2 regions of the Lacticaseibacillus sp. 30 genome follow, and region 1 is predicted to be linked to the other one. Evidence: riboswitches for the same ligand, from Rfam matches in the RefSeq annotation. Region 1 holds a riboswitch; the other holds the start of a gene.
What was found. Region 1 has a riboswitch for thiamine pyrophosphate ahead of thiT (energy-coupled thiamine transporter ThiT). Riboswitches for the same ligand answer to the same signal wherever they lie in the genome.

Region 1 (3,208 bases):
CTGCCGTTTTTCGAGAATGCAAGGACCATGCGTCAAAAGTTCGCGGGCGGCGGGAAAATCATCTGGTGTATTGATATCTTGCTGACCATGGCCATCATAACCGCCAGTGGTCGTCTTCAGGATGCTTGGTAAGCCGATGGTCGCGACTGCTTGTGCCAACTCAGCGGCACGGTTGACAGCGGCAAAAGGCGTCACCGGTACCCCATGTGTCTTTAAAAAAGTCTTTTCTTTGATCCGATCGCGGGTTATCGCCAAAATGGCGGTACCTTGAGGAATCCGCGTCTCGCTGCGAACGGTTTCCAACGCGGCTAAGTCAACATTCTCAAACTCATATGTGAGCACATCCGACGCATCTGCCAGTTGCTTTAAGGCGGCTTGATCATTGTATGGGGCAGTGATTTGGAAATCTGCTACCTGACCGGCTGGCGAATTGGGTGTCGGCTCTAAAATACCGACGCGATAACCCATCGACTTGGCGCTTTGTGTCAGCATGCGTCCCAACTGACCGCCGCCAATGATGCCAATTGTTGCTGGGGACGTCACTACATCAATCATTGAAGCGCGGCCTCGCTTTCTTTGGCACGCTTAGTTTGAGCATCGCGAAAAGCTTGCAGTCGGTCAGCCAGTTCTGAATCGTTCAGCGCTAAAATAGCGGCAGCGAACAACGCCGCATTGACAGCTCCGGCATCACCGATGGCCATCGTGCCAACCGGGACCCCGCCAGGCATTTGCACGATTGACAGTAGACTATCAACCCCATTTAATGTTCGTGTTTTGATGGGAACCCCGATAACTGGCAGCAATGTATTAGCGGCGAGCATTCCAGGTAAATGAGCAGCGCCGCCTGCACCGGCGATAATTGCACCAAACCCCAGTGCCACTGCCTGTTTACCAAAATCCGCCAGCTCGTCTGGCATCCGATGAGCCGAAATAACCCGCTTCTCATAAGGAATAGCCAATGACGTTAACTGAGCCGTCACTTGCTGCATGGTCGGCCAATCAGAGGTTGACCCCATGACCACTGCTACTTTTTGCATCTCGTTCCCCGCTTTCTTTAAGATGTTTTGAGAATAGCACGTCAGCCCGACAGATTCAATAAAAATGAGAACAATTCTCAATGTTATATTAATAATCGTTCGTGTTTCTCTTTTAAAATCTTAACCAGTCAGCTTTTCAATGTCTGAAATCACATCTGTGTTGCTAATATTCCTTTTGACAACTTATTGCAGTCGCCATCGCCAAAGGCTGCTACTCGCGCACAAAAAAACGCACATCACAGAGCGATGTGCGTTCATCAGATATGCGTTGTTGAAGTCTTAAACTTAGGCAGCCTTCGTTGAAAATGATTTGCCGTCCTTAGCAACAAAGAGTTGCGGGGCAACGGTGAGCAATACACCAACAACAACAATTGTTAAGACGGTGCTGAATAACGCTGATCCGCCATTGACGATCAACGAGTATACCCAGACATTCGTTCCTTTAGGCGCATACGCACCCCAGAAAACAACGCCAGCGATGAAATGGATAAAGTATTTAGCAAATGTGCCGATAATAATACCAGCAAAGGCATAGCCGCTCGCCTTCACTTTTTCACTACCGCGCACTGCCTTTTGGAAAGATGCAAACGTCAACCCCATTAAACCGACCAAGGTAAACGCAATCGGATATTCAAGAATACCTTGTAAAGGATTCAAGACACTGCCACCGCCAATACCACGCAAAATCAGATCCAAAATCCCCCAGACAAAGCCTGCCCATGCTGCAGGAACTAACCCACGCCGCATAGCCAAAACAGCAATTGGAATCAGACCATAATTCAGTTCAATTGCCGAAACACCCGTGGTATGTGGAATATAAGTCAATGCCATCGCAAAAGCTGCAATGATCGCAGTTTCCAAAATGACAACAAGTTGCTTGTGCTGTTGCATAAAAAAAGCCTCCTAGTGAGTCCCCGTTCACAAAGAAGGTCGCTTCCGACCATTCACAAATCCCTACGCTCGCATTAACGAACAGGTTCGAAGGGTCCGGGTTTCCCCGTTCTCAGCCAATGGCTCCCCTTTGTGAAGGTTCATCGAATTGTTGATACACCTTTATGGTATCAAACTTTTTGTAAAGCGCAACTTTTTGGTCTTGAACAAATGGCTTGTCATTAATGATTTAAGCGGGCTTTCTCCTCTCGGTGCAAAGTTTCGAGGGAGCGTCCAGCCGTTTCCGGCACAAAAATCAGAACGAAAAGCAATGAAATCAAATTTGTCCCGATGAAGCAAACGAATGTCCAGAACATGCCTATTTGGGCCAGACCAATCGGGAACAGAACGCCAACACCAAAGTTAGCTAACCACAAGCAGAAGGTTGCAGCACCCATCCCTATACCCCGAACCTGTTCAGGGAAGATTTCAGACATCAGCAGCCAAGTCATTGGACTGATAGCGCCTTGGAAGAACGCCAAGAACAGCATCATCATCCCGATTGTTGCAAATGCCCGGAATGGCGAACCCGCTGGTAGTCGACTAGCGAAAGTGACACCAGTAATCGCCACGGTTGAGCCAATCAATCCCACAATCAGCATTGGCCGCCGCGGAACATGCTTCAACAATTGCAACGTCACAATCGTTGCAGCAACGGCAGTAACCCCATTGGCAATGTTGGCGATCAAGGCGCTATCTCGCCCAAAACCCGTCATTTGTAAAATTGAGGTGCCATAATACATCATGACATTGATACCAGCAATTTGCTGAATGACGCCTAGGCCGATGCCAATCAGAACCAGTCGGCGAATCCATTTGGTTTTCAATGCTCGAACACTCGCCTGCTTATGTTTAGCATCTTCGGCAAGATTCTGTTTCAAATGGTCAATCTCTGCTGGCACTTCAGCAGCAGATCGCAACACTTCCAAACTTGAACGTGCTGCTGCCGGCCATCCTTTCATCATTAACCAACGAGGAGATTCCGGAACAAAATAAGTACCGATACCTAAGATAATTGCCGGAATGACTGCCAATACAATCATCCAGCGCCAGATACCCGGAACGTTACCAAAAGTGGTTCCTAAAAAGGCATTGAGAACAAAAGCAAGTAACTGGCCAGTCACGACCATCAGCTCATTTTGTGTGACTAACCGTCCACGATGACTCGTTGGGGCAATCTCTGCTAAAAAGCTCGGAACCAGCACAGAGACGCCACCAACGGCTAATCCAAGGATCAGCCG
Region 2 (3,208 bases), on a different contig from region 1:
TTACTTCTAGAAAATAATAGATAAAAATATGTGGAACAAAAAGAATGATATATGCGCCATTTTACCTAGAGATGAAGTGCTTGTAAATTTCGAACAAGCTTTTTTAAAAAGCAGTATAGCTGTCACGAAGGCATCACGGAATCGGTTATTCTGATAGACTGATTGCAACACAGAAAAGGATAATGAGCGGTGGTATCGGATCAGAGAGGTGGTGGTGCGTATGGGGAAACCTATCAGCCACACGTTGAAGAAAAAGGTACACAAGCTTGTCTGTGGTCGCTGCATTAACGACGATCACGGCCTGTGTGGTTTCGTGCGTGATACTGGTGGCTGCCTTAACAAGGCTAGTCAAAGCCAGTACCAGACTGCTACTAGCAGTGGCCGAATTCCGCAGGGCGCTCGGGCAACTCCGAGAAAAATAGGCAAACTAAAAGCCGCGCATCCTTCAGGGGAATCTCGCGGCTTTTAGTTGCTTGTTCCAACAGCCATCGTTCATTAGATGGTTCTGTGAGGGCATTTCTGCCCGGCCGTCGCGGTTGCACGCGGCGGCTTTTTCTCTGACCTCAGTATAGCATGACTTGTGAGCTTTTTTCTAGTGGATAAATCATTTTAAGCACGGCGAACACCAATACGTTGATATCAAATTCAGTATCAGGCTTCTGCGCCAGTGAGCGCATTTTAGCAGTGGCCGAATGCCAACAGGCGCTCGACAAAGTTCGAGAAAAATAGGCAAACTAAAAGCCGCATTCCTTCAGCTGGGATACCGCGGCTTTTAGTTGCCTATTCTAGCAGCCATCGTTCATTAGATGGTTCTGTGAGGGCATTTCTGCCCGGCCGTCGCGCGGGAACGCGGCGGCTTTTTCTGTTTCAAGAATAGCATAACTTGTGAGTCTTTTTCTAGTGGAGAAATCATTTTAAGCACGGCGAACGCCAACACGTTGATATCAAATTCAGTATCAGGTTTCTGCGTCAGTTGACACTTGCCTGCTAGCGGTTCCAAATAAAACATGATATACTCCCTTTACAATCGAATAGAAACATTTGGGGTGCTGTAAAGCTGAGATGATACCCATGGAACCTGATGCAGTTAGGACTGCCGCAGGGAAATGTCGAAGAAGTGAATCGTTCTGTAACGATGCTTGTTTGTGTTTTCATGGGCCCCACCAAATTTTGGTGATGGGTCCTTTTTTGAACATGAATAGGTGTTGGCGTGATTGGTAATGATTCGCGTTTTTAGCCCCCGTCTGTCTTTATTTGAGGAAAACGGGGGTTATTTTGATGGATAAATGGTCTTTGCGCGATGTGGTTTTGCTGGCGTTTTTAGCCTTCCTCTTCGGCGGTGTTTTCATGGGTGCCGATGCGATTTATGCCGTTGTAGCAGCTGCTTTGACACCGCTGGGTTATGCACCGTTTGCCAATGAATTGTTGTTTGGCATGTGGGTGATGGCGGCGCCGATGACGACGATGCTGTTGCGAAAAAAAGGCAGTTCAATTTTAGGCGAATGTTTCGCTGCTTTAGCGGAGATGCTTTACGGGTCGTACTTTGGGCCAGCAGTCTTGCTTTCTGGATTTGTTCAAGGTTTGGGCAGCGAGGCCGGCTTTATGGTGACACGTTATCGGCGTTATGACGTCGTGAGTCTTTTGTACGCAGCGATTGGGACCACGGTGTTCAGTTTTACCTACGAGTATTTCAAACTTGGATACGGCGCTTACAGTCTTGGCATGATTTTGGCGCTTGTGGTGGTTCGCTTGTTGTCAGTGATCTTTTTCGGCGTTGTGCTGGTCCAACTCGTTCTGAAACTTTATGAACAGGCGGCTGGTGCCAAGCACTTGGCTAGCAGGTAGCGGCAAATGAGTATTGTGTTAAAAGCGATACGGTTTCATCGCGAGACGGATTTGTTTACGGACTTGAATTTTGAATTTCCAACAGGAGCACTAACCGTTTTAACCGGTGATAGCGGCAGCGGGAAGTCGACTTTGCTCAGTTTGATCGCGGGATTTGCAGCGATGCCATACGAAGGCACGATTTTGCTGGATGGTCATGATGATCGGAACGCCGCGATGCAAGTCAAAGCACAGCATGTTGGCATGATGTTTCAAAACCCTGACCAACAGTTTACGATGCGAACCTTGAGCGGTGAGTTGTCTTTTGCCTTGGAAAATCTAAATTTGCCGGTTGCCGAAATTCAGCGGCGCTTTGCCCAGGCGGTTGCCCTTGGGGAGACTCAGGCATTGCTGAATCGTGACTTGAGTACCTTATCAGGTGGCGAAAAGCAGCGCGCGGCGTTAACGGTTTTGCTGGCGATGGATGCACCGATTTTGCTACTGGACGAGCCGTTTGCCAGCATTGATCCGGCAAGTCGCCATGTGCTAATTGGAAAATTAGGGACGTTACGTGATCATGGCAAAACAATTGTGATCGCAGAGCATGATCTGACAGATTATGCCGATGTGGCAGATCAACTGGTTGACTTGAAAAATGGCGAGCTAAGTCGGCTACCACTCGCAACGCTGACCACGCTACCGACGCATTTTAACCTCACGCAACCACGGCAGGCGACCAATAAAATCTTCCATCTGGAAAACGTTGTCTGCCAGCAAAATCACCATATCTTGCTTCAAGCACCGAGTTGGGATTTTAACGATGGCATCACCACCTTGACTGGGGCCAATGGGAGTGGCAAGTCCACCTTATTGCGATCAATGGTGCAGCTGCATCCCTATCAAGGCCGTATGTTCCTTGGTCAACAACGCTTACGTCGCCGGAAACGACTTTATCAAACCATGACGCTGGCCGTGCAAGACGCGGCAAAACAATTTGTGACGTTGACACTGGCAGATGAGCTAGCGTTTGGGCCGGCGTTACCGGCCACGGTGCGGGAAAAACAGCAAGCCGCATTAGCTTATCTTGGACTAGCAGAAAAGCAGACCACTAGTCTTTACCAGTTGAGTGAAGGCCAGAAAAAGATGGTTCAGTTGATGACGATGCTGAGCTTAGATTTGTCATTTTTACTACTAGATGAACCATTTAGCGGCTTGGATGATCGCGCCTGTCAGTACTTTGCCGCGTGGATTAAGGCTAAGTCGGCCACGCAAGCGTTTTTGATTGTGACGCACCGATTGGCACCGTTAGCTGGTATCAGCCAGCAACAGGTTTTGCTAGCCAATCAGCGGTTGCAGGTTGTGCAGGGGTGACGTGATGGCACAG

Region 2: another riboswitch for thiamine pyrophosphate. It lies ahead of ACWPAB_RS04480 (ECF transporter S component); the one in region 1 lies ahead of thiT (energy-coupled thiamine transporter ThiT).

Annotation. Positions count from the first base shown of each region.
Region 1 is NZ_JBSOQX010000014.1:10,546-13,753, forward strand. Features, by position in the region: gene purK (5-(carboxyamino)imidazole ribonucleotide synthase) at 1-555, opposite strand, end outside; gene purE (5-(carboxyamino)imidazole ribonucleotide mutase) at 552-1,037, opposite strand; gene thiT (energy-coupled thiamine transporter ThiT) at 1,323-1,928, opposite strand; TPP riboswitch at 1,971-2,068, opposite strand; gene ACWPAB_RS09945 (sugar porter family MFS transporter) at 2,150-3,208, opposite strand, start outside.
Region 2 is NZ_JBSOQX010000004.1:181,416-184,623, reverse strand. Features, by position in the region: gene ACWPAB_RS04490 (hypothetical protein) at 221-469, shown strand; gene ACWPAB_RS04485 (hypothetical protein) at 803-1,009, opposite strand; TPP riboswitch at 1,033-1,122, shown strand; gene ACWPAB_RS04480 (ECF transporter S component) at 1,279-1,845, shown strand; gene ACWPAB_RS04475 (ABC transporter ATP-binding protein) at 1,852-3,195, shown strand; gene ACWPAB_RS04470 (energy-coupling factor transporter transmembrane component T) at 3,200-3,208, shown strand, end outside.